Regions from separate parts of the Candidatus Pantoea soli genome, predicted to be linked through region 3. Evidence: predicted binding sites of a transcription regulator. Region 3 holds the regulator's gene; each other region holds the start of a gene.
The links. Region 3 encodes CRP, which controls carbon source genes, mostly activating them, when cyclic AMP is high. Its sites were predicted from a motif close to ATGTGANNNNNNTCACAT; they were not measured.

Region 1: D8B20_RS01685 (nucleoside-specific channel-forming protein Tsx) is a predicted target of CRP. The motif match lies at 1,998-2,015, and genes of this name have one in related genera.
Region 2: mlc (sugar metabolism global transcriptional regulator Mlc) is a predicted target of CRP. The motif match lies at 1,079-1,096, and genes of this name have one in related genera.

What each region holds. Positions count from the first base shown of each region.
Region 1 is NZ_CP032702.1:372,974-383,133, reverse strand. It holds gene D8B20_RS01695 (response regulator) at 1-322, shown strand, start outside; gene D8B20_RS01690 (sensor histidine kinase) at 319-1,677, shown strand; gene D8B20_RS01685 (nucleoside-specific channel-forming protein Tsx) at 2,214-3,077, shown strand; gene yjdN (VOC family metalloprotein YjdN) at 3,122-3,559, opposite strand; gene D8B20_RS01675 (LysR family transcriptional regulator) at 3,632-4,531, opposite strand; gene D8B20_RS01670 (amidohydrolase) at 4,637-5,950, shown strand; gene D8B20_RS01665 (M20 family metallopeptidase) at 5,947-7,386, shown strand; gene abgT (p-aminobenzoyl-glutamate transporter) at 7,539-9,059, shown strand; gene D8B20_RS01655 (MFS transporter) at 9,254-10,160, shown strand, end outside.
Region 2 is NZ_CP032702.1:1,854,927-1,865,086, reverse strand. It holds gene ynfM (multidrug efflux MFS transporter YnfM/SxtP(Kp)) at 1-58, opposite strand, end outside; gene D8B20_RS08655 (LysR family transcriptional regulator) at 153-1,049, shown strand; gene mlc (sugar metabolism global transcriptional regulator Mlc) at 1,185-2,402, shown strand; gene bioD (dethiobiotin synthase) at 2,508-3,194, shown strand; gene D8B20_RS21585 (hypothetical protein) at 3,191-3,349, shown strand; gene D8B20_RS08640 (nucleobase:cation symporter-2 family protein) at 3,378-4,757, shown strand; gene osmV (osmoprotectant ABC transporter ATP-binding protein OsmV) at 4,945-6,081, opposite strand; gene osmW (osmoprotectant ABC transporter permease OsmW) at 6,081-6,728, opposite strand; gene D8B20_RS08625 (glycine betaine ABC transporter substrate-binding protein) at 6,738-7,643, opposite strand; gene D8B20_RS08620 (ABC transporter permease) at 7,683-8,396, opposite strand; gene D8B20_RS08615 (MDR family MFS transporter) at 8,779-10,160, shown strand, end outside.
Region 3 is NZ_CP032702.1:3,419,569-3,429,728, reverse strand. It holds gene D8B20_RS15940 (aminodeoxychorismate synthase component II) at 1-241, shown strand, start outside; gene argD (bifunctional acetylornithine/succinyldiaminopimelate transaminase) at 329-1,549, shown strand; gene D8B20_RS15930 (YccS/YhfK family putative transporter) at 1,550-3,625, opposite strand; gene crp (cAMP-activated global transcriptional regulator CRP) at 3,684-4,316, opposite strand; gene D8B20_RS15920 (OsmC family protein) at 4,620-5,024, shown strand; gene D8B20_RS15915 (phosphoribulokinase) at 5,094-5,963, opposite strand; gene D8B20_RS15910 (YheU family protein) at 6,025-6,243, opposite strand; gene D8B20_RS15905 (hydrolase) at 6,246-7,262, opposite strand; gene D8B20_RS15900 (LysE family translocator) at 7,323-7,925, shown strand; gene D8B20_RS15895 (LacI family DNA-binding transcriptional regulator) at 7,927-8,907, opposite strand; gene tauA (taurine ABC transporter substrate-binding protein) at 9,142-10,116, shown strand; gene tauB (taurine ABC transporter ATP-binding subunit) at 10,127-10,160, shown strand, end outside.

The DNA.
Region 1 (10,160 bases), 710 kb from region 3:
CGCCATAACCCGACGCCGCCACGGCGCGGCAGATTCCCTGTTAGGCAATGGCGACGTCCAGCTGGACATGATGACGCGCGAAGTGGTTTACAAAGGCCAGCGCGAGCAGCTGACCGCGCGTGAATACGCCCTGCTGTACGCCCTGCTGGAGCGTCCCGGCGCCATCCTGTCGCGCGAACAGTTAGAGAACCGCATCTACGGCTGGGGGGAAGAGGTCACCAGTAATGCGGTGGATGTGTTGATCCACGGCATGCGCCGCAAGCTGGATAACGAAGTGATACGCAACGTGCGTGGCCTGGGCTGGCGGGTACCGGCACTATGAGTTCCTTTACCTTCATGCGTTCGCTGCGTAACAAGCTGCTGGCCACGCTGGTGCTGCTGCATCTGGCGATGATTGGCGGCGTCACCTGGTATTTTTATCACTGCTACGGCGACATGATGGGCACGATGAAAGACGATCAGCTGGCGAAAATTGCCGATGCCTGGGCAAGCAGCCAGCGCATGCCCGCCCTGATGCCGATGGTGATGGAGCAGGAGAAACTGCGCAGCACCTACATCGTGCAGCTGTGGGATACGCGCAATCATCTGCGCGCCAGCTCGTGGCCGACGCTGCATGCGCCGCTGCAGGCGAAAAAGGGCTGGTCAGACGTCAAAGTGGGCGACTGCGGTGATGACTGTGAATGGCGTGTCTACACCCGGCCCGGAGAGCTTGGCAGTGAAATCGGCAATATTCAGGTGCTGCACAACGTCGGCTATATGAAGAGCCTGATGGTGAAGCGCGTGCTCTCTGCCATCATTCCGCTGATTCTGATGATGCCGCTCTCGCTGCTGGTGATCTGGCTGGTGGTACGGGCGATTACCCGTGATTTGCGGGCGGCGTCGCGCCAGATTGCCGCCCAGGAGATGCTGCACTCACACAGCGTCTCGCCGGCGGGCCTGCCGGATGAAGTGCTGCCGCTGGTGGATGCCTATAACTCGCTGCTGGATAAGCTGCGCACCGCCTGGTCATCGCAGCGGCAGTTCCTTGAGGACGCCGCTCACGAACTGCGTACGCCGGTGACCGCCCTGACCCTGCAGCTGGAGAACCTGCGTCAGCATATTCAGCCGGGCGAAGCCCGCCGCCAGTTCGATCAGCTGGAAGCGGGCGTCACGCGCACGCGCCATCTGGTGACGCAGTTGCTGAACGTTTCGCGCCAGGAAGATCAATCGGTGGTTGCCAGCGTAGAAGCGATTGCGCTGGACGATCTGCTGAAAGAGAGCATTGAACAGCTGATGGTGGTGGCCGACAAGCGCGGCATCGATATCGGCTTTAACGGCAGCGCGCACTACCACCTGCACGCCAGCCGCTCGGAGCTGCGCAGCCTGTTTGATAACCTGATCGGCAATGCGATGCTGCACACCCCGGAAGGCAGCATGGTGGATGTGCTGCTGCATCACGTCGGCCCGCATACCGTGGTCGATATCGTCGACAACGGGCCAGGCATGCCGGAATCCTTTATCGATCGCGCCTTTGACCGCTTTACCCGCTCGCCCGACGTCAAGGCGCAGGGTAGCGGTTTGGGCTTATCGATTGTGCGCAGCGTGGCGCAGAAGTACCAGATGCAGGTCGCGCTGTCGAATTGCCTCAGCCCGCAGGGTAACGTGTGCGGGCTGCAGGTGCGGGTGACGCTACCGTAGCGTTACCGCAACGCGCCGGTTGGCACTCGCCGCCGGGCAACCATGTTCCTCAACGCGGAACGTGCCCGCTTGTCCGGGCGAAACACGGACACCCGGCTGCGAAATGCCCGCGGTCGGGGCCCGCATACCCTAGCCGACCGCCGCATGCGCGCCGCCCGTAACCGGCCCTTTTTCCCTCGTCCCTTACGCCCTGTCGCTATCCTTATGACCGGTATGACGGCGATCGTCACCGGTGTCTGCTTTCTGAACGCCCTCAACCAACATTGGCATCATCGCGACAACGTAAACGGTTGCTTCGTTCCGTTCACCGCACATCAATTATGTGAACTTCATCACAATTTCATTGAATCGAAATGCAACACATTTTGACAAACGTGATCAAAATCTATTTTCTATCGCCTTGTTACAGGCACATTACGCGGGCCTGAAACGCCGGCACCAGAGACTGGCGAAAACAGCACACTGCCCATCCCCTGGGATCGATTTCACCCGATCGCGGCGCGCACGCGGCGATCACAAGCATGTGGTTAACAATAATGAAATTTAAAACGTTGATAGCAGGGGCCTTACTGGCCAGCAGCTGGACCGGTGCCGCGCAGGCAGAAAGCGATCCGCAATACCTCTCTGACTGGTGGCATCAGAGCGTGAACGTGGTGGGCAGCTACCACACCCGCTTCGGGCCGCAGTTCAACAACGACGTTTATCTCGAATACGAAGCCTTCACCAAAAAGGACTGGTTCGATTTTTACGGCTACCTGGATCTGACCAACTTCTTTGGTGTCGGCAACAGTAACGCCAACGGCGTGTTTGACCACGGTTCGCCGATGTTTATGGAGATTGAACCACGCTTCTCCATTGATAAGCTCACCGGCACCAGCCTGGCGTTCGGCCCCTTCAAAGAGTGGTATTTCGCCAACAACTATATCTACGACATGGGTCGCAACAGCGACAACCGGCAGAACACCTGGTACATGGGTCTGGGTACCGACATTGATACCCACAGCGATGTTGGGCTTTCACTGAACGTGTATGCCAAATACCAGTGGGAAAACTACGGTGCAGCGAACGAAAACAGCTGGGACGGCTATCGCTTCAAGGTGAAATACTTTGTGCCAATCACCGATCTGTGGGGCGGCAAGCTGAGCTACATCGGCTTTACCAACTTTGACTGGGGTTCCGATCTGCGCGACAAATCTGACCGCTCGCGCACCAGCAACTCTGTCGCTTCCAGCCACATTCTGTCGCTGAACTATGACCACTGGCATGTCTCTACCGTGGCGCGTTATTTCCACAATGGTGGACAGTGGGCTGATGGCCAGGAGCTGAATTTTGGCCGCGGTCCATTTGAAGTGAAATCAACCGGCTGGGGCTACTACCTGGTGGTGGGTTACAACTTCTGATGCACGCTGTGCGTGGCCGCGCGACGGGCGGCCACGCCTGCCGGTTATTCCTGGGGTTTCACCACGTTGATACGCCATGGAATGCCGAACTTGTCGATAAACATACCAAACCCGTTTGACCAGAAGGTCTTCTGCCACGGCGTGGTGACTTTACCGCCGGCGGAGAGCTTATCGAACCAGGCCTTTCCTTCGGCTTCATCTGGCGTGGCCAGGCTCACCGCATAACCCGCATGCTCAGAAGCCGGTGGCTTGGACGTATCGCCATCGCTCAGCATCAACTCACCTTGACCAATCCGCAGATGCGCATGCATGATTTTTTCTGGCGGAAGCGGCGGCGCGGACTGATCGCCCACCTGTTCACCCTGCTCCGGCATATCGCCAAATGTCATCTTTTGCAGAATCTCACCGCCGGTGGCTTCCAGATAGAAAGCTATGGCTTCTTCACAACGCCCGTAGAGAAATAAATAAGGACTTACCTGCATCGCAACCTCCGTTGATAGATCGGTTAACTTCTCGCGTACCCTTACAGTGTAGACGATGCGTTTTCTGGCCCGTCACGGCTGGCAGGCGCGGCGAAACAGATGTGCCATATAGGCGCTCATCGGCGTGAGCGCGGTGTCTTTGCGCTGAATCAGATAGAAGGTGGCCTGCGGCAAGGGATCGTCCAGATCCAGCGCGATCAGCTGACCGCCGTGCACCGGATCTTCAATCACGTCACGCGAAATGATGCTGACGAAATCACTCTTTGCCACCAGGCTGGTACAGGCCATAAAGGTTTCACAGGTCACCACGATCTTCGGGGCCATGCCGCGCTCGCCAAACAGATCGTGCAGCAGCCGATAGTAGCTGCCCTGCGGCGTCGGCATGGTCCAGTCACAGTGCTGCAGCTCCGCCAGCGAGCGCGCGTGCGCCAGCGGATGGCCTTTCCGCATCACGACCTGATAATCGCGCTGCATCAGCCGCTCAAAGATCAGCTCCTGATCCAGATGGTGGCGATCGTAAGTATTGATGGTGAAGTCCAGCGCGCCCTGCCGCAGTTCATGCACCATCGAGACCAGCTGTCCCTCAACGATGCGCACTTTCACCCGTGGATACTCCCGATGAAACTGCGTGATCACCTGCGGCATAACGGTACGCGCAATGCTGCCGCCGACGCCGATATTGACCTGCCCGCCCGCCAGCCCGAGCCGCTGCTGAATATCTTCCTGCGCCACGCGCAGCTCCTCCAGCACCAGACAGGCGTGACGAAAGAAGGTGTTGCCGATATCCGTTAGCGTGACGCCCTGCTGCCGCCGCTCAAACAGCCGCGCGCCCAGCGCCAGCTCCAGCTCCTGAATCGCTTTGGTCAGCGCAGGCTGTGACTGGCCCAGCAGACGGCTGGCGGCGCGAATGCTGCCCTGACGCGCCACTTCCACGAAGGCGCGCAGCTGATGAAGTTTGAGCGCAGAAGGCATGATAACTCCTGTTTATCGGGCAAAAGATATTCGCATCTTATGCACGCTAATACCATTGTGTAGATTCGGGGCAGTGCACAAAAAATCAACATAAAGGACAAGCCGATGAAAACCCTTTCTGAGCTCGTGAAATCCCGGGTGCCGCAGATGCAGGCATGGCGTCGCGATCTGCATCACTATGCCGAATCAGGCTGGCTGGAGTTCCGCACCGCGACGCGGGTGGCGGAAGCGCTGCATCGTCTTGGTTATCAGCTGCAGCTAGGCCGGGAGGTGATTGCGGCAGAGGCGCGTATGGGGCTGCCCTCCGCAGAGCTGCTGGCGCAGCAGGAAGCACGCGCGCGGGAACAGGGCGCGCTGCCGCAGTGGCTGCCCTATTTTTCCGGCGGTTTCTGCGGCGTGGTCGCCACGCTGGAAACCGGTCGCCCCGGCCCGGTGATGGGATTTCGCGTGGACATGGACGCGCTGGATCAGCATGAAAGTCAGGATGCCGATCACCTGCCGGCGCGCGAGGGCTTTGCCTCATGCAACCCCGGCATGATGCACGCCTGCGGTCACGACGGCCACACCACCATCGGTCTGGCGCTGGCGGACGTGCTGATGGCGATGAAAGCGCAGCTGAGCGGCACCATCAAACTTATTTTCCAGCCCGCCGAAGAGGGCGTGCGCGGGGCCCGCGCCATGGTTGCCGCGGGCGTGCTGGATGATGTGGATCTGTTTACCGCCATCCATCTGGGCACCGGCGTGCCTGCGGGCGAAATCGTTTGCGGCAGTGACAGCTTCCTGGCCACTACCAAGCTGGACGTCACCTTTACCGGCACCGGTGCCCACGCGGGCGGCAATCCGGAAGCGGGACGCAATGCGCTGCTGGCCGCTGCGCAGGCCACGCTTGGCCTGCACAGCCTGCCCCAGCACAGCGGAGGCGTGGCGCGGGTGAATGTCGGCGTGCTGCAGGCAGGCACCGGCCGCAACGTGGTCCCCGACTGCGCCCTGATGAAGGTGGAAACGCGCGGCGTCAGCAACCGGGTTAACGACGATATTTATCAGCAGGCGCTGCGGGTGATTGAAGGCGCGGCGGCAATGTACGGCGTGACGCATGCGGTCCAGCTGATGGGTGGCGCGCGCAGCTGCACGCCCAGCCCGGCGTGGGTGGCGTTTATCCATCAGCAGGCCGACGCGCTGGGCCTGTTTCAGTCGGTGGTGGACACCCGCAGGCAGGCTGCCGGCTCGGAAGACGCAACCTATATGATGGAGCGCGTGCAGCAGCGCGGCGGGCAGGCGTCCTACGTGATCTTCGGCTGTGACCTCGCTGCTGGCCACCATAACGCAAAATTTGATTTTGACGAAGCGATCATGGCCACCGCCGTACAGACGCTCGCCACGCTGGCACTCAATCAGGCGCAGTTTGGCGGTGCACAATGAGCCACCACGCGTTTATCGGCCAGTACATTGATGAACACCAGTCGCGCTTCAGCGCGCTCAGCGATGCCATCTGGGATGTGCCGGAAACCCGCTTTGAGGAGTGGCAATCCTCTGCGCTGCTGGCCGATGCGCTGGCGCAGGAGGGCTTTCACGTGACGCGCGGCGCAGGCCAGCTCGGGACGGCTTTTATCGCCACGCTCGGCAGCGGTAAACCGGTGATTGCTATCCTCGGCGAATTTGATGCGCTGGCCGGTCTGAGTCAGCAGGCAGGCTGCGCCACGCCGCAGCCGCTGACGGAAAACGGCAATGGGCACGGCTGTGGCCACAATCTGCTGGGCACGGCGGGCGTGGCGGCGGCCTGCGCCATCAAAGCCTGGTGGGCGCAGCACGGCCAGTGCGGCACGCTGCGCTTTTACGGCTGTCCGGGTGAGGAAGGCGGCTCCGGCAAAACGTTTATGGTGCGCGAGGGACTGTTCGATGATGTAGATGCGGCTATCACCTGGCATCCGGAAGGCTTCAGCGGCCTGTTTAATCTCAGCACCCTCGCCAATATCCAGGCCGCGTTTCGCTTTAAAGGCGTGGCGGCGCACGCGGCCAATGCCCCGCACCTCGGACGCAGCGCGCTGGATGCGGTTACGCTGATGAACACCGGCGCCAACTTCCTGCGCGAGCACATCGTGCAGGAGGCGCGACTGCACTATGCGGTGACCAACAGCGGCGGCGTGTCCCCCAATGTGGTGCAGGCCGATGCTGAAGTGTTGTACCTGATCCGCGCGCCGCTGATGGCACAGGCGCAGGCAATTTACCAGCGGGTGATCAACATTGCGCGCGGCGCCGCGCTGATGACCGACACGCAGATGACGGTGCGCTTTGAAAAAGCCTGCTCCAGCTATGTGCCGAATCGCGCCCTGGAAGCGGTAATGGAACATAACTTGCAGCACTTTGGCGTGCCACGTTACAGCGAGGAGGAACAGCGCTTTGCCGCCGCGATGCGCGCCACTTTGACCCCGGACGATCTGCACAATGCCCGGCTCAACGCGGCGCGTACCGGCGGTGAAGCGGGAGAGGCCTGGGTAGCAGCGCTGGGTGACCGGGCGCTGACCGATTCGGTCGCGCCGAGCGTGGCGACGCGCGAAATCCTGTACGGCTCAACCGACGTGGGCGACGTCAGCTGGGTGACGCCGGTTGCGCAGTGCTTTGCCCCCTGCTTCGCGTTTGGCACGCCGCTCCACACCTGGCAGCTGGTCGCGCAGGGACGCACGCCGATTGCGCACAAAGGCATGTGCCTGGCCGCCAAAGTGATGGCTGCCACCGCGCTGACGCTGCTGGAGGACGCCGCTGCGCTGGCGCGCTGCCGGGAAGAGTTTGCCGCCCTGCGCCGCGCGCACCCCTATACCTGTCCGATCCCGGCGGGTGTGCGGCCTGCGACGTTATAGCGCGACACAGTTAACCGGGCGCACGCCCTTGTGCCGCGACAAAGCGGCGCAAAACCTGCTGGCGCACGCCCTGTGGTGCCCGGCAGCGGACAAAAAATAATAACGACAGCCCTGATCGGGGCATGCAAATACACCATGACGAGGATATACCGATGGACGTAACCACGGAGCACCGTAGCCCTGGGAAAGTGTTTAGCTGGGTGGAACGGGTCGGCAACAAAGTGCCTAATCCCTTTCTGCTGTTTGTGTATCTGATTGCGATACTGATGGTGGCCACCGCGATCCTCAGCAGCCTTGATGTGGCAGTGAAAAACCCGGCCAGCGGCGAGCTGGTGCGGGTCAACAATCTGCTCAGCGTGGCGGGCATTCAGTGGATTTTACCTAACATTATCAAAAACTTCAGCGGCTTTACGCCGCTGGGCTCGATTCTGGCTCTGGTCATTGGCGCCGGACTGGCGGAGAAAGTCGGCCTGCTGCAGTCGCTGATGGTGAAAATGGCCTCGCGCGTCAGCCGCCGCTACGCCAGCTACATGGTGCTGTTCATCGCCTTCTTCAGTCATATCTCTTCCGACGCCGCGCTGGTGGTGATGCCGCCGCTCGGCGCGCTGATCTTTCTTGCCACAGGCCGTCATCCGGTGGCGGGTTTGCTGGCGGCAATCGCCGGTGTGGCGTCTGGCTTCACCGCTAACCTGCTGATCGTCACCACCGATGTGCTGCTGTCGGGCATCAGTACGGAAGCGGCCAAAGCGGTGAGCGATAGCGTGCACGTCAGCGTGATCGATAACTGGTTCTTTATGGCCACCTCCGTGCTCGTGCTGACCGTGGCGGGGGCGCTGCTGACCGATAAGTTTGTCGAACCGCGCCTGCCGGCGTGGAACGGCGGGCAAAACGATCGCCTGCCGCCGCTGACCGCACTGGAAAATCGCGGCCTGAAAGCGGCGGGTCTGGCCGCCCTGCTGTTTATTGCCCTGCTGGCGCTGCTGGTGGTGCCGGAACATGCGCCGCTGCGCCATCCCAAAACCGGCGGCATCATTCCTTCGCCATTTATTCAGGGCATTGTGCCGATCATTATCCTGTTCTTTTTTGTGGTGGCGATTGCCTATGGCGCCGTGACCCGGCAAATCCGGCGCGCCGACGACATTCCCCGCCTGCTGGTGGACCCGATGAAGAGCATGGCCGGCTTTATTGTGATGGTGTTTCCGCTGTCGCAGTTTGTCGCGTTCTTTAACTGGAGCAACATGGGCAAGTTCATGGCGATTGGCCTGACCGACCTGCTGGAAAGCGCCGGCATCAGTGGCGCACCGGCATTCCTTGGCCTGATGTTCCTGTCCGCGTTTCTCTGTATGTTTATCGCCAGCGGCTCAGCGATCTGGTCCATTCTCGCGCCGGTGTTCGTGCCGATGTTTATGCTGCTGGGCTTTCATCCGGCCTTCGCGCAGATGATTTTCCGCATTGCGGATTCTGCGGTACTGCCGCTGGCGCCGATGTCCCCGTTTCTGCCGCTGTTCCTTGGCTTTCTGCAGCGCTACCAGAAAGAGGCGCAGCTCGGCACCTACTATGTGCTGATCTTCCCTTACCCGCTGGTGTTCTTTATCACCTGGGTCGCGCTGCTGCTGGCGTGGTATGCGCTGGGTCTGCCGATTGGTCCCGGTGTCTATCCACAGCTGCCCTGATCCCCATTGTTCCCCCGCCACGGACGGCGATTGCGCTTCACAGAACTGCAACGCAGATTGCAAAAATGTCACCGCGCCCTCTCTCGGCAACCGCGGATGAATTGATTATTCTGCTATTTCTTTGCTTGCTAACGGTTAACGCCTGTCCATCATAAAACCGCGCGAGTCCTGCAAACACCGAGGTAACCTCCGTCATGACAACCCTTTTTGCATCAGGGATGGCGAGCGATCGCCGCACCGTCGCCGGGCGCATTGATGCCCTGCCCGCCTCCGCTGGCCTGTGGCGCTTTATCACGCTGCTGTCGCTGGGTGGCTTTTTTGAACTCTACGATCTGTTTGAAACCGGCTATATCAGCGCCGGGCTGCTGGCTTCCGGGGTGTTTCATAGCGGAACGGCAGGTGTGGCGGGCGTCAGCGACCAGGCGGTGTTTGCCTCCGCGACCTTCCTTGGACTGTTCGCTGGGGCCAGTCTGCTTGCGCCTTATGCCGATCGTTTTGGCCGCCGCCTGACATTTATCTGCGCGCTGGCGTGGTACGGCGCGTTTTCCCTGCTGATGGCCTTTCAGCAAAGCGCGGAGATGATTATTCTGTGCCGTTTTCTGGTTGGCATCGGCCTTGGCGTAGAGCTGGTCACCATCGATACCTACCTTGCAGAATGGGTTCCGGCGCATCTGCGCAGCCGCGCGTTTGCCTTTGCGTTTTTCATTCAGTTTCTTTCCGTTCCGGCGGTGGCGCTGATGTCATGGTGGCTGGTGCCGCAGACGCTGCTCGGCCTGGAGGGCTGGCGCTGGGTGGTGATCGCCGGGGCGCTCTGTTCGCTGGTGATCTGGTTCATCCGTAAAAACCTGCCGGAATCGGCGCGCTGGCTGGCGCAGCAGGGAAGAGATCGGGAAGCGCATCAGGTGCTGAGCGCGATGGAGATCCGCTGTGGTGTGACGCCTGCCGGGGATCTGACTCCGCAGGATAGCGCCGCGCCACTACCGGAAAAAGGGCGCTTCCGCGAAATCTGGGCCCCCGCTTACCGGCAGCGGACGCTGATGCTGGTGGTGATGAACGTCTTTCAGGCGATTGGCTTTTTTGGCTTCGGTAACTGGCTACCGG
Region 2 (10,160 bases), 1.6 Mb from region 3:
GCTGGCGGGTGGAGAGATCGTCGTTATGCAGTGTCACTGCGGATGAAGGGCGACTCACGTCATTTCCTCAGTCGGGTAAGCGTCCTGTCACTGTAGGAAAAGCATATTAGGTTGTACAATATATTAATAATCTCAAATAAGACCTTTTGCCTATGAATATTGAGCTGCGCCATTTGCGCTATTTTGTCGCCGTCGCGGAAGAGCTGCATTTTGGCCGCGCCGCGCAGCGGCTGCATATTTCCCAGCCGCCGCTCAGCCAGCAGATTCAGCAGCTGGAGCAGGCGATGGCGGCCCGGCTGTTTAGCCGCACCAACCGCAGCGTGCAGCTGACGCCGGCCGGTGAGGCCTTTTTACAGGACGCGCGTGCCACGCTGCTACAGGTTGAGCAGGCGGTGCAGCGCGCTGCGCGCATTCATCACGGCCAGGAAGGGGAACTGCGGATTGGCTTTACGTCGTCCGCGCCTTTTACCGGCCTGATGTCCGATGCGCTGTATCAGTTCCGCCAGCGCTGGCCGGAAGTGCACATTCAGATGCAGGAAAACAATACGCGTCAGCAGTTGACCCCGCTGCATGAAGGGCGGCTGGATCTGGGTGTGATGCGTAATACACCGCTGCCTGCCGATTTACAGTACCGGCTGCTGCTGCGTGAGCCGTTAAGCGCGGTGGTTCACTGGGCCCACCCGCTGGCTGATGCGGAAACCCTCTCGGTTCAGGCGCTGGCCAGCGAGCCATTTGTCTTTTTTGATCCGCAGGGCGGCACCGCGCTGTACAGTGAAATCCTGGCGCTGCTGCACCGCTACCAGATTACCCCGTTTATTACCCAGGAAGTGGGCGAAGCGATGACCATTCTTGGCCTGGTGGCAACCGGACTTGGCGTATCCATTCTGCCGGCCTCGTTCCGGCGCGCCCGGCTGGCTGATGTGGTGTGGCTGCCGCTGCAGGAGAAGGACGCCACCTCGGAAGTGTGGCTGGTGTGGTCGGCGCAGCGCGAGCCCACGGCGCAGATGCGCAACATGATGGATTTACTGCTGCGCGGTGCGGAAAAATAAACCAGCCACGCGCGATACCCCGGCACTTTATGTGCGATAAATCACATTTCTAATCAAATATTTGACGCTGCCGGCCAAACTGCATCACCATAGCTGCTGTTTATTTAGAAGCGCGAAAATAACCGGGAGCAGGGCGTGAATCTGGACAGTCAGCCTGGCCACATTGACCAAATTAAACAGACCAACGCAGGTGTGGTTTACCGACTGATTGACCATTACGGCCCGATTTCGCGTATTGAGCTTTCTAAACGTGCCCAGCTGGCGCCAGCCAGTATCACCAAAATTGTGCGTGAAATGCTGGATGCGCATCTGGTGCAGGAAACAGAGTTTCAGGAGCCCGGCAGCCGCGGACGCCCCGCCATTGGTTTGATCCTCGACACCGTTGCCTGGCACTATCTGGCGGTGCGTATTCAACCGGGCTTTATCACACTAACGCTGCGCGATCTCAGCAGCCGTACGCTGCAGGAAGATCGCCTGCCGCTGGCCGCCAGCGCGGCGATGCCGCTGCTGACGCGGCTGCAGGAGCTGGTCGACGCCTTCTTTATCCGTCATCAGCACCTGCTGGAGCGCCTGACGGCCATTGCCATTACCCTGCCGGGCCTGATCAATGCCGCTTCAGGCGTGGTGCACCGTATGCCCGGCTACGACGTGCAGGAGATGCCGCTGGGGGAAACCCTGTCAGCGCGCAGCGGGCTGCCGGTGTTTGTGCAGCACGACATTTCTGCCTGGACGCTGGCGGAGTCGCTGTTTGGTGCCTCACGCGGCGCGCAGGATGTGATTCAGATCGTGATAGATGAAACCGTCGGTGCCGGCGTGATCAGCGGTGGCCAGCTGCTGCATAAAAGCGGGCGCGCGCTGGTGGAAATCGGCCATACGCAAATCGATCCTTACGGCCAGCAGTGCTACTGCGGCAACCATGGCTGTCTGGAAACGGTGGCCAGCACCGGCAGCCTGCTGCAGCTGGCGGCACAGCGCCTGCCTGCGCAGCCCGAGAGCCGGCTGCATCAGCAGGCGCTGACGCTGGAAAGCCTGTGTCAGGCCGCTCTGCAGGGCGATCGTCTGGCGCATGATGTGATTGCCGGAGTCGGTCACCATATCGGCCGTATGCTGGCGATGATGGTCAATATCTTTAATCCGCAACAAATCCTTATTGGCTCGCCACTCAATCTGGCGGCAGACGTGCTGTTTCCCGCCGTGAGCAGCACCATCCGGCAGCAGGCGCTGCCCGCCTACAGTGAAGCCATTCAGCTGGCACCGGCCGCTTTTAACGATCCTGGTACGCTGGGCGCGGCGGCGCTGATCAAAGATGCGATGTACAGCGGCCATCTGCTGGTGAAACTGCTGCAGGGATAAGCCGATCCCGCCTGAAGTTTGCGCTAACGCAAGCCGCGCACTCCCACCTTTCCTTACACTGCCTTCTTCGCAGGTTACGCATCGCTCAAACGAAGGAGGAAAGAGGTGAAAACGCTTTTTATCACCGGAACCGACACTGCGGTGGGTAAGACCGTGGTTTCCCGTGCACTGCTGCAGTGCTTTGCCCGGGCGAATCTGTGCGCAGCCGGTTATAAACCGGTGGCGCGCAGTGCACAGCAGACGCCAGAAGGTTTACGTAATAAAGACGCGCTGTTGCTGCAGCAGGCCTCTGGCCTCAGTCTGGCCTACAGCGCCGTGAATCCCGTACTGCTGACGGAGCAGGAAAGGGCGACCCGGCCGGCAGAGCCGGTGAATTTTTCCTTGCTGAGTCGCGGCCTGGCGGATTTGCAACAGCGCGCCGATCGCGTCGTGGTCGAGGGCACCGGCGGCTGGCGCAGCCTGCTGAACCACCTGCACCCGCTTTCTGGCTGGGTGCAGCAGGAGCAGCTGCCGGTCATTCTGGTGGCCGGGATCAAGGAGGGCTGCATCAGTCATGCGCTGCTGACCGCAGAAGCGATCGCCCGGGACGGTTTGCCCTTAGCTGGCTGGGTGGCAAACCGCATCAATCCGGGGCTGGCACATTATGCGCAGATCATCGACGTGCTGCGCGAAAAGCTTGGCGCACCGCTGCTGGGTGAGCTGCCTTACCTGCCGCGCGCAGAGCAGCGCGACCTCAGTGATTATCTGGATATCAGCGCGCTGCACAGCGAGAGTGCAAAACCCGCCGCATGATGAAACAACGGGGCGCAAATCGCCGCTGGCTGAATCCGGCGTTTCAGGCCCGGTCACCGGCGATCGTCTCCGAACAGGCCTTTATATTCAACCAATTAGCTACAGAACAACGGTTTTTCTGCGCTCTGGCGCGTTTCCTGCATCAGTCCGGCTAATGAATCCCCCGAAAGCCGGAGCATCGCTATGTCACATCCACAGGAAAAAGGTTTGTTATACGGGCTGGACGACCGCATTGGTCCGGCCCCGGCATTTTTCGCCGCGTTGCAACACGTGCTGGCCAGCGTCGTTGGCATCATTACGCCGCCGCTGATTATCGGCTCCGTGCTGGGGCTGCAGGCGTATATTCCCTATCTGATCAGTATGTCGCTGCTGGTCTCCGGCCTTGGAACCTTTCTGCAGGCGCGTCGCGTGCTGGGGATCGGCGCGGGCATGATTTGTCTGCAGGGCACCAGCTTTGCTTTTCTCGGCGTTATCCTCTCCGGCGGGCTGATGGTCAAAGCGCAGGGCGGTTCTCCCGAAGAGATGCTTGCCATGATCTTTGGCTGCAATCTGGTGGCGGCGCTGATCCCGATGCTGATCAGCCGCTGTATTGCGCCGCTGCGCAAAGTGCTGACGCCAGTGGTCACCGGCACGGTAATCACCCTGATTGGCATCAGCCTGATTAAAGTCAGCATCACTGACTGGGCCGGCGGTCATCACGCCGCAGATTTTGGCGCGCCGGGCAATCTGGCGTTGGGCGCGCTGACATTGCTGGTGATTATTGTGCTGAACCGCGCGCACAACCGCTGGATGCGACTGGTGGCGGTGGTGGCCGGCATTGGCGTGGGCTGTATCGCCGCGGCGCTGACCGGGCATCTGCCCCTGAAGCCCATGGCGGACGCCCACTGGCTGGTGCTGCCCACCTTTTTGCGTTTTGGCTTTAACTTTGACTGGACACTGTTTGTTCCGGTGGCGCTGGTGTCCGTGATCTGCGTGATTGAAGCAGTAGGAGATTTAACCGCCAACTGCCTGATATCACGCCAGCCGCTGACGGGTGAAGGCTTTCAGCGTCGTCTGCAGGGCGGCATTCTTGCCGATGGCATCAGCTGTTTGCTGGCAGCGCTGTTTTCCGCTTTTCCCAATACCACCTTTGCGCAAAACAACGGCGTGATTCAGATGACCGGCGTTGCCAGCCGGTATGTTGGCATGGTGATTGGCGTCATGCTGGTACTGCTGGGGATTTTCCCGGTGATTGGTGATCTGCTGCAGCAAATTCCGCCGCCGGTGCTGGGGGGCGCGACGCTGGTCATGTTCGGCAGCGTGGTGGCCGCCGGCATTCGCGTTATGACGCAATCCCCGCTGGGACGCCGTGAAATGCTGATTGTCGCGGTGTCATTTGGTATCGGACTGGGGGTAGAAGCGGTGCCGGATGTGCTGAAGCAGTTCCCGCCGCTGGTAAGTCATCTTTTCGGACACGCGGTGACCACCGGCGGCATTCTGGCCATGCTGTTGAATGTGGTGCTGCCGTCAGAGCTGCCCCAGCCGGTTACCCTCAATGCGGCAGAAAAATCGCCGGATGCCTGAGGCGCAGAATCGTGCGGCGGGCATCACCCGCACAGCGCGGCCCATCCGCGCCCGCCAGACAGGAGTGTGACAGCGCCAGCGCCGTGGCTGGCGCCGGCTCTGTGACGCAGACTGCGGAACGCGGTGTGGCCTTAGAGGCCCACTTTTCCGCTGGCCTGCGGCGCCCGGTTACGATGATGGCGTGCCTTCAGGGATTGAGTCGCCGGCGCGTCCGGCCAGAGCTCAGGTAGTCCGCAATATAATCCTGAGAAATCTCCCCGCTATAACGGCCTTCCTCATCCACAATCGGCATCCAGACGGTGTTGTGCTCATAAAGTTTTGAGAGCACCACGCGCAGGTTCTCCTCCGCTTTGCCGGTCACCCTGAAGGTGTGCAGAATCTCTTCACAGCGGCCGGTGGCACCGCGCGCTTCGCGACGTTTTACAAAGCCCAGCGGCCGGCCATCATCATCCACCACTGTAATAGAGCGCATATCGTTGTCATCCATGGTGGCGAACGCCTGCGAGAGCGGCGTGCTGCGCTGCACGGTAATGGTGGGTTGCTGATCGGTAACGTCACCGGCCTGCACCAGCAGCAGGCGTTTTAGCGTGCGATCTTGGCCGACAAACGAACCGACAAACTCATTTGCCGGTCTTGCCAGCAGTTCATCCGGGCTGGCGCACTGCACGATTTTGCCCTGGCCAAACACCGCAATGCGATCGCCCAGCTTGAGCGCTTCATCAATATCGTGGCTGACCAGCATGACGGTTTTCTTCAGCTGGCGCTGCATCTCAAGGAACTCATTCTGAATCACTTCCCGGTTAATCGGGTCCACTGCGCCAAAGGGTTCATCCATCAGCAGCACCGGCGGATCTGCAGCCAGCGCGCGGATTACGCCGATACGCTGCTGCTGGCCGCCCGACATTTCGCGCGGATAGCGATGCAGAAATTTTGCCGGGTCCAGCGCCACCATACTCATCAGTTCTGTGGCGCGCTCGCGGCAGCGCTTTTTGTCCCAGCCCAGCATGCGCGGCACCACCGTGATGTTCTCTTCGATGGTCATATTGGGGAACAGGCCGATTTGCTGAATTACATAGCCGATGTTGCGGCGCAGCGTCACGGTATCCTGCCCGCTGGTGTCTTCACCATTGATCAGAATCTTTCCGCTGCTGGCCGGAATCAGGCGGTTAATCATCTTCAGGGTGGTGGTCTTGCCACAGCCGGACGGGCCGAGCAGGACGCAGATTTCTCCGGCGGGCACCTCCAGGCTAACGTTGTCCACCGCATTAAACGGCGTCCCGTTTTTCTGGATAAAGGTTTTCGTCAGGTTTTCCAGTTTTATCATTATCGAATCCCCTTAGGAGTCAGTGCTGACTGCAGACGGTGCAGCAGCCAGTCAAGAACAATAGCCAGCAGGCAGATCATCAGCGCGCCGGCAATCAGCATGCGTACATCGCTGCCGCTGATGCCGTCCAGCAGCTGCAGGCCAAGCCCGCCCGCGCCAATTACTGCGGCAATCGCCATTACGCCTACGTTCATCACCACGGCAGTGCGAATACCGCCAAAAATCACCGGCAGCGCCATGGGAATTTCCACCCAGCGCAAACGCTGCCAGAAGGTCATCCCAATACCGCGCCCGGCTTCACGCAAGCCGGGCGGCAGGTTTTCCAGCGCGGTGTGGGTATTGCGCACAATCGGCAGCAGCGAGTAAAGGAACACGGCGGTGATCGCCGGCAGGGCACCTATTCCCTGACCGATCAGCGAAAACAGGGGGATCATCAGACCAAACAGCGCAATGGTCGGTATGGTCAGCACGAGGGTGGCAATGCCCAGCACCGGCGTTGCCAGCCACTTAAAGCGCACAATTAAAATGCCCAGCGGCACGCCAGCGATAATCGCAAATCCGACCGCCACCAGCACCAGCCAGGTATGTTGCCACGTCAGGAGCAGCAGAGTGTGCCAGTTATTCATGATGTAATGCAGGGTATCCATTGCGCCTCCTTACAGCATGTTCCTGGATTGCAGAAAGTCACGCGCGACCTGCTGCGGTGACTGATGGTCAATATCCACGCGCTTATTCATTTCCGTGATGACGTCATCGGTGATCAGCGCAGACAGCTGATTCAGCGCTGCTTCCAGCCCCGGATGGCTTTCCAGCACATCTTTACGCACCACAGGCGTGACGTTGTAACCTGGGAAGAAATGCTTATCATCTTCCAGCACTTTCAGATCAAAACCTTTCACCCGACCGTCAGTGGTATACACCAGGCCCGCATCGACAAAGCCGTCCCGCACCGCGTTGTACACCAGTCCCGGGTCCATCTGCCGGATTTGCGGCCGATCAAGCGGCATGTTGTAGACCTGCTGCAGCGGCCTGAGGCCATCGGAACGGCCGGCGAACTCCAGATCCAGTCCAAGCCGCCAGTTGTGGTCTGGATCCTGTTTGCGCACCGCCTCCAGCTTTGCGACCAGCTGCGACAGCGTTGAAATGCCTTCTTTGTCTGCCCGCGCCCGCTGCATGGCAAAGGCGTAGGTGTTGTTCATCGGCGCCGGCTTCAGCCAGATCAGGCCCAGCTTTGCATCCAGGGTTTTTACCGTTTCATACGCCTGTTCAGAGGTGAGGGGTTTATTGATGTGGTTAAAGATTATCAGCGAGGTACCGGTATACTCCCAGGTCATATCGATCTGTTTGTTGATCATGGCATTGCGGCTGATGGTGGTGGCGATATTGGTTTTCGGGACCACCTGAAAACCCTGCTTTTGCAGCCACAAAACCGTAAGCGCCGATAAAATGTGCTGCTCGGTAAAACTCTTGGTGGACATGACGATCGGCGACGCAGCGGCGGCGCTTTGTGTGAGGATGAGGGTGGCGCTCAGCGCCAGCACCGTCTGTTTTATCCGGAGCATAAGCCGGTTGATGTTCAGCATAAGGTCAGCCTCCCTGTGTTAAGCCGTGTGCGGGCTGAGAAAACGTCCCAGTGCTGCCAGCAGCATATCCAGAATCAGGGCGAACAGGGCGGTGGCCGCTGCGCCGAGAATCAGCGTCGGGAAGTCATTAAGGTAGATACCGGGGAAAATCAGCTCACCATAGCTGCTGGCCCCAATCAGGAACGCCAGCGGGGCGGTGCCGACGTTAATGGCGGTGGCGATGCGCACGCCGGCCAGTATCACAGGCAGGGCATTCGGGATTTCCACCCGGCGCAGACGCTGCAGTCGGGTCATGCCGATACCGTTGGCGGCTTCGATCAGCGACGGCGGCACCGCGCTTAAACCGGCATAGGTATTGCGCACAATCGGCAACAGCGAGGCGAGGAAGAGGGCAATCAGCGCCGGCCGGTCGCCAATGCCGACCACGACCATCGCCAGCGCCAGCACGGCCAGCGGAGGCAAAGTATTGCCGACATTAAAGATTTGCATAACGTACTCTGCCCAGCGCCGGGCAAAAGGGCGACTGAGGATAATCCCGCTGGGAATGCCGACCAGCAGAGCAAACAGCATGGACCAGAACACCAGAAACAGATGCTGCTGACCCAGGTAAAGCAGATCCACCCGGCGGGCGCGCAGGGTATCCAGCCCTAATCCCCAGACCAGCAAGGCAATCACCACGGCTATCGCCAGCAGTGCCAGTGCGGCACGACGGGCAAGCGATGCATTGTGCATAGCGTGCGTCTCCCTGATAAAAAATTTTCATGCGTCAACCGGCGTCATTCGCAGCCGCGGGCGGCGTTTCACTCAGGATACGCACGAAAATCCGCCAGGCTGACAAAGTGCAGGTAAAATGACTGTTTAGCGAAGCTTTACCGGCGCTTAATCAGAAAGCGCCTGCAACAGCTATAGCAATGCTTTCCAGTAATAGCCAGTTTTTACGGCAAAATCAGAGGGATAGAAAAAGGGTAAAACGAAGCGAAACCCGCATGAGAAAAGGGATGCCGCGACAATGAAAAAAATTTATCGAAATAGGTGACAACGTCACAAAGATGCGCACACAGAACACCCTCACCGGGCACATTTTCAGCTAGCCTTGAGGAAAAAAGGGAGACGTATGACAGAGAGCGCAGCATTACACACGGAGCACCGTCACTGGGTATTGATCGCCTGCATGCTGGCCATGTTTATGGCGGCGATTGAAGTCACCATTGTCGCGACGGCAATGCCCACCATCATTGCTGACCTGGGCGGATTTGCGCAGTTTGGCTGGGTGTTCTCAATTTATCTGTTAACACAGGCGGTGAGCGTACCGCTGTACGGTCGTCTGGCAGATATCTGGGGGCGTAAACGCCTTTTCTTAATCGGCATCTCGCTGTTTCTTACCGGCTCAGTGCTGTGCGGCTTTGCCCACACCATGACGTGGCTGATCCTGTTCCGCGCTTTTCAGGGGCTGGGAGCGGGGGCGATTATGCCGCTCAGCACCACCATCGTGGCGGACATCTATTCGCCACGCGAGCGCGCCGGCGTGCAGGGCTGGCTCTCCAGCGTCTGGGGCGTGGCGGCGGTGATCGGGCCGCTGAGCGGTGCCTGGCTGGTGCAGCACTTCTCCTGGTCGGTCATTTTCTGGGTGAATCTGCCGGTCGGCCTGCTGTCGATGCTGCTGCTGGCGCGCTTTCTGCCGGTGCGCACGGCATCGCAGGGCGCCAGACTTAACCTCACCGGCAGCTGCTGGCTGATGATCTGCGTCACTGCGCTGCTGGTGGCGCTGTTACAGGCGGAAGCGCTGGGCTACTGGCTGCTGCCGTTCCTGCTGCTGGCGCTGGTTGCCGGCTGGCGCCTCAAACAGCATGAACAGCGCGCCGCCGCACCGCTGTTCCCGCTGGCGCTGTGGCGCAGCCGGCTAATCGTGGCTGGCAACGCCGGTAATCTGATCATCGGGGCCACCATGATGGGCATCAGCGCTTTTTTGCCGACGTGGATTCAGGGCATTACCGGCGGTTCAGCGCTGCAGGCGGGCAGTGCGCTGGCGATGATGTCCATCGGCTGGCCGCTGGCCAGCACACTGAGCGGACGGCTGATGCTGGTCACATCGTACCGTTTTACCGCCCAGCTGGGGGCCTTGCTGCTGATTGCCGGCAGCGCGCTGTTGCTGTTACTGCGGGCGGAGAGTTCAGTTATTCAGGCAGGGGTCACGGCGTTTGTGATTGGGACCGGTATGGGCATGACCAGCACCACGTTTCTGGTTTCCGTGCAGAATCATGCGCATTATGAAATACGCGGCATCTGCACCGCGTCGATCATGTTCAGCCGGATGATTGGCTCAGCCGTGGGCACGGCCGTTATGGGCGCGGTACTGAATCTGAACCTGGCACTGCGTCTGCCGCAGGCCAGCGATCCGATGCAGAAAATCATGTCGCCGGAGACGCGCCAGGCACTGCCGGCGGAACAGCTGCATCACTGGACCGGACAGATCGCCGCGTCGCTGCACTGGGTTTT
Region 3 (10,160 bases):
GGGCGTCTTCCGCCAGTTAACCAATCCGCTTACCGTCACGCGTTACCATTCGCTGATTGTGGCACGCGATACGCTGCCCGCTGAATTTGAGATCACCGCCTGGAGCCTGCGTGACGGCGAGCCGGATGAGATCATGGGCTTTCGCCACCGCACGCTGGCGCTGGAAGGGGTGCAGTTCCACCCGGAAAGTATCCTCAGTGAACAGGGGCATCAGCTGCTGGCCAATTTCCTCAATACGTAACTTCCGTTTGCCATTGCGTGATTTATTATGCATATTTCGTGATTATAATTTCACGTCAGTTCGATAATTAACCTGATGAGGTCAGCAATGGCAGCGGAAAAACCAGCGGTAACCCGGGAAACCTTCGATAAGGTCATTTTGCCTGTTTATGCACCTGCGCAGTTTGTGCCGGTGAAAGGCAAAGGCAGCCGCGTATGGGATCAGCAGGGCAAAGAGTACATCGACTTTTCCGGCGGTATCGCTGTGACTGCCCTGGGACACTGTCATCCGGCGCTGGTGGAGACGCTGCACCGGCAGGGGGAAACGCTGTGGCACACCAGCAACGTGTTCACCAACGAACCGGCGCTGCGTCTGGCAGGCAAGCTGATTGCGGCCACTTTTGCTGAACGGGTGTTTTTTGCCAATTCCGGTGCGGAAGCCAACGAAGCCGCGTTTAAGCTGGCGCGCTATTACGCCTGCAAAAAACACAGCCCGTTTAAAACCAAAATTATCGCTTTCCACAACGGCTTCCACGGCCGCACGCTGTTTACCGTGTCTGTCGGCGGCCAGCCGAAGTACTCCGATGGCTTTGGCCCGAAGCCGGCCGACATTGTGCATGTGCCTTTTAACGATCTGGACGCGGTCAAAGCGGTGATGGATGACCACACCTGCGCCATCGTCGTGGAACCCATTCAGGGAGAAGGCGGGGTGATGCCCGCCACGCCGGAATTTATGCAGGGGCTGCGTGCGCTGTGCGACCAGCACAATGCGCTGCTGGTGCTGGATGAAGTGCAAAGTGGTATGGGGCGCAGCGGTAAGCTGTTTGCTTATGAACACTATGCGATTCAGCCGGATATCATTACCACGGCCAAAGCACTCGGCGGCGGCTTCCCGGTCAGCGCGATGCTGACTACCGACGCCATTGCCGCCGTGATGGCGCCAGGCGTACACGGCACTACCTACGGCGGTAATCCGCTGGCCTGCGCCGTCGCCGAAACCGCACTGGATATCATTAACACGCCGGAGGTACTGAATGGCGTGGAGACGCGTCGGCAGCAGTTCGTGACGGCGCTGCAGGCAATAGACGCCGATTACGATATCTTCAGTGAGATCCGGGGCAAAGGGTTGCTGATCGGTGCTGTGCTGAAACCGCAGCATGCCAGCAAAGCGCGCGATATTCTGAACGCCGCTGCGGCTGCAGGCGTCATGGTGCTGACGGCCGGTACCGATGTTATCCGCTTTGCGCCTTCGCTGGTAATTGAACCCACCGATATTGCAGAGGGAATGGCGCGGTTTGCCCGCGCCATTCAGCAGGTGCTGGCCGCCTGATTAGCCTTTCGGGCGTATCGCACTCAGCCAGCGACCGTGATGCGGGCGCTGGCTCCACGCCAGAGACGAGATAGTATGCATCACGCTCAGGTGCTGCAGAATCCGCTTCACATGCTGTTCAACAATCGTCACCGGCCCGTCACTCAGGCTATCCGGTGCTTCCAGAATATTGGTGTCACTGCCCGGGCCGTCATAGGAAAGCCGCTGCTGACAGCGCTGCAGCGCGATCTCACAGGATTGCAGATAGCGCTCCGCCAGCGTCGGGGTCAGCATGGTATGCTCGCGCGCCAGAATCGTCATCGCATTGATGTGCTCAACAATGAACTGGCTGTGGGTCACCCACAGCCGCATATCTTTCAGATACTGCGCGTTAAAACCGGGTTCGCTGGAGGCCTGATTCAGGGAGTTGAACAGTGCGTTATGCGCTTGATTGACCTTGACCCGCTGTTCCGCCAGCTTTTGCGGTGACTGCTCCGGGCCCAGTAGCAGGCGCAGTGCCTCCTGAAAAGCCTCAAGCGCATCATGCGCGTTGCGGCGCAGCAGGCCGCTCTGCCACTGCGGCCACAGCCAGATCATTCCCGCAAAGGCAATCAGGCAGCCCATCAGCGTATCCATCATGCGCGGCAGCAGAAACTGCGCGCCGTTCAGCGACAGCAGCTGCAGCGAATACACCGCCGTGACGGTAAAGCCAATCATGGACCAGCCATAATATTTGCGCGTCACCAGATAGCTGATAAGCGTAATCACCAGCATAAACAGCAGGGCGATCGATTCCGGCACCGCCAGCCGCAGCGAGGCCGCGGCAATCAGCAGCCCGGCAAAGGTGCCCAGCGCACGGTGCTGAATACGCACCCGCGTGGCGCTGTAGCCATTCTGGCTGACGAACAGGATGGTCATCAGAATCCAGTAGGGTTTGGGAATGTTGAAGAACAGCGCCAGCGCGCTGCCAAACATCAGCATGACGGCAAAGCGCGCCGCCGTGCGCAGCGCTGAAGATTTCAGCGACAGATAGCTGCGCAGCGCCGGCAGCAGCGGCAGACGGCGCTGCCGGTCGGCCATCAGATCGCGGGTGTAGAGCGGCTTCTGCGTACGCAGCACGCGCGCGATGCGGCTGAAGTGATACAGGCAGAAATGTCCCACCGGGTTATCCGGATGCTGACGCGCAATCTTTTCCAGTGCGCTGAGCGGCTTCTCCATCTCAAAACGGCCGGTTAACTGATGGTAAAGGATGGCGTCGGCCAGCACGCGCAGGCGCGCCGAGATGATGCGGGCGTTCCAGCGAATCACCGCTTCAGCGTGGCTTTGCTCCACCAGTTTTTGCACCTCTTCCGGCTGGTGCAGGCTGACTGAAATGTGCTCCTGCAAATCCAGCGCCACCTGAAACGCACGCGTCAGGCGCTTATGGCTGTTATCGCGACTGGCTGACAGCATGTGCATCTGCTGATAACAGGTGGTGATGAGATCGACCGCTTTCTGCTGGCGCGCCAGCAGCGGCGGCAGCGCTTTTTCCGGATCGGTCAGCTGGGTCAGCAGCGTATATTTGGCATCGCAGTAATCCGCCAGTTCGTGATACAGCAGGCTGAGGGTTTCACGCATCGGCTGCTCTTTCCACAGCCAGAACCAGAACCAGTTAAACAGCCCGTACCACAGCGTGCCGCCAATGTAGAGCAGCGGTGGAACCCAAATCGGCATGCGGCCAATGAGGCTGAGCGTAAAGATGGCGGCAATCAGCGTGCCGGGAAGCAGACGGCCATGCAGCGGGCTGATTTCGCCGGTTACGCCAACCAGCAGCGGCAGCACCAGCAGGATCAGCGGCAGCGGCACGTTAAGCCCGGTAAGATACTGAATCAGAAAGCTGCCGGTAGCGAACAGCGCACCGCCGACAATCAGGCGCTTAAAGAAGCGCTTATGCGGGGTATCCAGCCCGGCGATGTTGCAGCAGGCCGGCACCAGAGAGAACAACAGCCCTTTTTGCAGGTCACCCGCCAGCCAGCCGAGCGCCACGGGCAGACACAGCACCAGCGTTTGCCGCAGCGCGTAGTTGACCTCAGGATGATAGATGATTCGACGCCACATCAGCTCATCGTAAATAAAAACGGCGCAATGTTGCCATTACGCCGTGGGTGAGAAGAAATCAGCGGGTGCCGTAGACGACGATAGTTTTACCGTGTGCGGAGATCAGGTTTTGATCTTCCAGCATTTTCAGGATACGGCCCACGGTTTCGCGTGAGCAGCCCACGATCTGACCAATTTCCTGACGGGTGATTTTAATTTGCATACCGTCCGGGTGGGTCATGGCATCGGGCTGTTTTGCCAGGTTGAGCAGCGTTTGCGCGATACGACCGGTGACGTCCAGGAAGGCAAGGTTGCCTACTTTTTCGGAAGTCACCTGCAGGCGACGCGCCATCTGCGCCGACAGGCGCATTAAAATATCCGGGTTTACCTGAATCAGCTGACGGAATTTTTTGTAGGAAATTTCAGCCACTTCGCAGGCAGTCTTCGCACGTACCCAGGCACTGCGCTCCTGGCCTTCTTCAAACAGGCCGAGCTCGCCGATGAAATCTCCCTGGTTGAGGTAGGAGAGAATCATCTCTTTGCCTTCTTCATCTTTAATCAGTACCGCGACGGAACCTTTCACGATGTAGTACAGCGTTTCCGCTTTCTCACCCTGATGGATGAGGGTGCTTTTGGATGGATATTTGTGAATATGGCAATGGGACAGGAACCATTCGAGTGTAGGGTCTGTTTGCGGTTTGCCGAGAACCATTCGCTATTATCCTCTGTTGTAATCGTGCCCAAAACACAGGGGGCAGTTTTCCCTGTCAGGCGGTGAAATCGTCAAGCGTTTCCCGTAAGGGAAAATTATTCGGGGTGGATTCGTAAGCGATGCTTTTGATTCGTCCCGCCTTCGTCTGTAATGACGAAAATATTTTCAGCTCTGTTTGTAGCACAGCTTTTGCAGGCTGTCTTGTGTTGTCTCGCTTCAGCGGCAGGGGCAGGCGTCCGGATTGCTGTTTGCCAGGTGAAAGCGTACTCTGGCGGCAAAACCGCCGCTTCAGGAGACAAAGATATGCAGGCACGAGTGAAATGGGTTGAGGGGTTAACCTTTCTCGGAGAATCCTCATCCGGACATCAGGTATTAATGGACGGGAATTCCGGCGACAAAGCACCCAGCCCGATGGAGATGGTGCTGATGGCCGCCGGCGGCTGCAGCGCGATTGACGTGGTGTCAATCCTGCAGAAAGGGCGTAACGACGTGGCGGACTGCGAGGTGAAACTCACCTCGGAACGGCGCGAAGAAGCGCCACGCATTTTTACACACATTAACCTGCATTTTATCGTCAGCGGTCATGCGCTGAGCGATAAGGCAGTGGCACGCGCAGTGGATCTCTCGGCTGAGAAGTACTGCTCGGTGGCGATCATGCTGGGTAAAGGCGTGGAAATCACCCACAGTTATGAAGTGAAGGCGTTGTAAGCCAGCGGCCGCGGTGCGATGCCCGACGCGCAATACGTCACCCTGCGTCAGGCATCGCCACCCCGGCGGTCATTCAATGCGTTTACCCTCAATCAGCCGCTGCACCAGCGGCGTCATGATCAGTTCCATCGCCAGCCCCATCTTGCCGCCCGGTACCACCAGCGTATTCATATGGGAAATGAACGATCCCTGAATCATCGCCAGCAGATAAGGAAAGGCAATGCCTTCCAGCCCGCGAAAATGGATCACCACAAAGCTCTCATCCAGCGAGGGGATCTCGCGCGCGGCAAACGGATTGGAGGTATCCACGGTGGGCACGCGCTGGAAGTTAAGGTGGGTGCGCGAGAACTGCGGCGTGATGTAGTTGATGTAATCCTCCATGGATCGCACCACCGAATCCATGACCGCTTCGCGTGAATGGCCACGTTCACTGGTATCGCGCACCAGCTTCTGAATCCACTCAAGGTTAACGATGGGTACTACGCCGACCAGCAGATCGACATGCTCGGCGACGTTATTCTGCTGCGTGACGACGCCGCCGTGCAGCCCTTCATAAAACAGCACGTCGGTGTTTTCCGGCAGCGGCTGCCACGGCGTGAAGGTGCCCGGCACCTGATTCCACGGCACCGCCTCGTCATAGGTATGCAGATACTTGCGCGACTGACCGTGACCGTTCTGACCGTAGTCCCGGAAGGTCTGCTCCAGCAGCGCAAAGTCATTGGCCTCCGGGCCGAAGTAGCTGATATGACGCCCGAGATCGCGCGCTTTGCGGATCGCCATATCCATTTCCGGACGGGTATAGCGATGGAAGCTGTCACCTTCGACTTCGGCGGCGTGCAGATCCAGCTGCTGGAAAATCTTACGGAAGGCGAGGCTGGTGGTGGTGGTACCGGCTCCGCTGGAACCGGTGACGGCAATGATTGGATGCCTGGCTGACATAACAGTGCTCCCTGTGAAGTCCGGCGATGAGCATTGTTACCACGAATTCCCGCGCGGCGCATCAGCCGCGAAATTCGCGCCGCGGCATAATATTGACCGACTCATGCAGTTCCGACCACACCAGCACCACCTCGCCCTGTTCCAGCTGCCGGCGCACATCAGCCACTTTTTGCGCCAGGCTGCGCTCCTGTTCGCCGTAATCGGTGCCTTCACGCAGCACAAAACTTTCAATCAGGTTTTCCAGCGTTGTCGCTTCAAGTTCCTGCCAGGGAATAATCACAATCACACATCCAGATAGGTTGAGAGCCAGTCCGGCACGCGCTGCTCCAGCCACATCTGCGGTCTGTGCAGGCTGCCACCCACAAAGCCGACGTGTCCACCCTGCTGCGTCAGCTGATAGTCAATTGTGGCAGATAACTGCTGCGGCTGCGGAATAACCGCTTCCGTCATAAAGGGATCGTCTTTGGCATGAATGATCAGCAGCGGCTTGCGTACGCCGGTCAGCAGCGGCAGGGCGCTGGCGCGCTGATAGTAGTCGCGTGCATCAATAAAGCCGTGAGCGCGGGCGGTGATCGCGTCATCAAATTCGCGCAGACGGCGGAAAGCGCGCAGCTGGATAAGATCAACCGGCAGCGTACCCGGCCAGGCGCGCAGTTTGCGCGTGGCATTCTTTTTCAGCTGGGTCAGCAGGTAGTGCTGATAAAAGCGCGAAAAGCCGACATCCAGCTTTTCACTGCAGGGTTCCAGCGCCAGCGGGGCTGAGATGGCCACAGCGGCATCCAGCGGTGCGCTGCTGCCCTGCAGGCCAAGCAGGCAGGCCAGCATGTTGCCGCCCAGCGAGACGCCCACGGCCGCGGTGGGCACCGTGCCCCATTCGCGCTGCAGCCAGTGCAGAAAATAGGTGGCGTCTTCGGTTTCACCGGAATGATAGATGCGCTGCAGGCGGTTAGGTTCGCCGCTGCAGCCGCGGAAATGCATCACCACCGCCAGCCAGCCGCGCGCCTGACACGCCTGCATCAGGCCATGCGCATACGGGCTGCGGAAACTGCCTTCCAGCCCGTGAAACATCACCATGCGCGGTTTATGGCGCGCCTGTGCCGGGTCTTCGCTCCACGCCAGATCGACAAAGTCGCCGTCCGGCAGGTCCAGGCGCTGCCAGTGCGGGCGCAGGGTTATGCGCCGGCGCAGAATACGCGGCAGCAGGGTTTGCAGATGCGCATTGCTGAAGCCGCGCAGCGGGGTAAAGCGCTCGCCGTTCGGGCGATCAAAATAGCTTGGGATAGTGCTTGTCTGATGCATAACTCGCTGATAGCTTCGATGGGTTGTTCGCTTTTCTGGGTGAGGAGCACCCGAATATACATGGAACTGAGTCTTTTTCTCTCAATGCTGGGCTTTCTCTGGGTCGCTGCCATTACGCCGGGGCCCAATAATATGTTACTTACCGCCTCGGGTGCTAATTTTGGCTTCGTGCGCACCCTTCCGCTGCTTATAGGTATCATGATTGGCATGCAGGTGATGTTGCTGATGGTGGCGTTTGGCATTGGCGGCCTGATTCTGCTGTACCCCTCACTGCATCTGGTACTGAAAATTGCCGGCAGCATTTATCTGCTGTGGCTGGCGTGGAAAATCGCCACCGCGAAGTATGAGCCGCTGGAAACGGAAGATCGCAGCGTGAAGCAGATGCCGTTCTGGCAGGGCGGGCTGCTGCAGCTGATCAACCCGAAAGCGTGGCTGATGGCGCTGGGCGCCGTTGCCAGCTTCAGCCTCGCCGGGGACGCTTATCTCCATTCGGTGCTGGCGATCAGCACCGGCATGGCGCTGGTGAATCTGCTGTCTGGCGTTATCTGGATGGGGTTTGGTTCGCTGATTGGCCGCCTGCTGCGCAGCCCGCGCGCATGGAAAATCTTTAACCTGGCGATGGGTGCGCTGACAGCGGCCTGCGTCCTGCTGATCTGGCGCTGAGTCAGCTGGACGCGCGCTCCACGCGCTTCCACGGCAGCACCTCGTGCACGATGGGCGCGTGCGGCTGCCGGATACGGTTCAGCAGCAGCTGGACGCTGCGCGCGCCCAGCTGATTCATCGGCTGTTCAATCGTCGTCAGCGGCGGGTTAAGGCTGCTGGTAAAATTGATGCCGTCAAAGCCCACCACGGCCAGATCCTCCGGCACGCGCAGGCCCGCTTCCAGTGCCGCATGCACCACGCCGACCGCCAGCACATCCGACACCGCAAACACCGCATCCGGGCGATCCGGGCCCGTCAGCAATTCGCGCAGCGCCGCGCTGCCCGCTTCGCAGGTGATATTGCCGGCATAGGCCACGCGGCTCCAGTGCAGGTCAAGCTGCTCCAGAGCATCACGGTAACCGCCTTCGCGCTGATGAGAGTAGAGATAGCGCATATCGCAGTTAACCAGCGCAATGCGGCGGCGGCCTTTGTCCGCCAGAAAGCGCACGGTTTCAAACGCGGCTTCCCGGTTATTGATGCTGACGCTGGAGGCCGGAATTGCCGGATCGTATTCGGCGCACTGCACCCACGGTGATTCGCCAATCAACCCCTGCAGCTCCTGCAAGCAATCGGCAGCATCCATGGTGATGACGCCATCCGCCACTTTTCCCGTCAGCAAGGCAATATAAGCCGCCTCACGCCGCAGCTGTGAGCGGGTGTTGCATAACAGGATGTGATAACCCTGCGCTTCGGCCTCTGCCTCAATGCCTTCAACCACACGCGAACAGAAGGGATTGGTGATATCTGAAATCAACACCAGCAGCATATTGCTTTGAGAAGTCCGCAGCTGACGCGCCAGCAGATTTGGCTGGTATTCGCATACATTAATCGCCGCCAGCACGCGGGTGCGGGTCTCAGGACGCACGCCGGGATGCTGATTCAAAACCCGTGAAACCGTCGCTTTCGACACGCCCGCAAGGCGTGCGACTTTCTCAATGGACATGGATGCCAGAACCGTAGATGGAAGATAGGAAATCAGGAGAAGATCAATAGCACAGACTGCATGTGAGCGCCTGACATATTTCATTGCTGATGCGTTCTTTGCATTTGCCTTTTTCGCATAGCCTTCTCTGATGTTGATCTAAGAACCGATTTTCATGAGGGATAATTTTTAATTCCTTTATGAAAAGGTTGCCGCTGGTAACACTGCCCTCACGACATAACACGGGGGGGCAGGATGATGGCAATTAAAAAAACGATAATCGCAGCGGCGCTGGCGCTGCTGGCTTTTCAGGCAGAAGCGGTAAAGGTAACGGTGGCGTATCAGACGTCAGCGGAACCCGCCAAGGTCGCGCAGGCCGATAATACCTTTGCCCGCGACAGCGGCGCGACCGTGGACTGGCGCAAATTCGACAGCGGTGCCAGCGTGCTGCGCGCACTGGCATCCGGTGACGTGCAGATCGGCAATATCGGTTCCAGCCCGCTGGCGGTCGCCGCCACGCAGCAGCTGCCGATTGAGGCTTTTCTGTTGGCTTCGCAGCTGGGTAACTCTGAGGCGCTGGTGGTGAAAAAGGGCATCAGCGATCCGCAGCAGCTGATCGGCAAACGTATTGCCGTTCCCTTTATCTCTACCACGCACTACAGCCTGCTGGCCGCGCTGAAACACTGGGGCATTAAGCCTTCACAGGTGCAGCTGGTCAATCTTCAGCCGCCGGCGATCATCGCCGCGTGGCAGCGGGGCGATATTGATGGTGCCTATGTCTGGGCGCCGGCCGTCAATGAGCTGGAAAAAACCGGGCATGTGCTGACCGATTCCTCTCAGGTTGGCGCGTGGGGTTCTCCGACGCTGGATGTCTGGGTTGTGCGCAAAGATTTTGCGCAGCAGCATCCGGAAGTGGTGACCGCCTTCGCCCGCAGCGCCATTGATGCGCAGCAGGCCTATCTGGCTAACCCGGAAAAGTGGCTGCAGCAGCCGGATAACCTGAGCAAACTTGCCCGTCTGAGTGGCGTGCCGGCAGGGAACGTACCGGGCCTGGTAAAAGGCAACACCTACCTGACCGCGCAGCAGCAGACAGAACAGCTCAGCCAGCCAGTGAATAAAGCCATCGTCGATACTGCGCGTTTTCTGAAAGAGCAGGGCCGGGTGCCGGAAGCCGCCAGTGACTACAGCAGCTTTGTGACCACCCGCTTTGTCGCGCCGCTGGCGCACTAACGGAGGTTCTATGCTCAGCATGACCCATCTCAATGCGCACTATG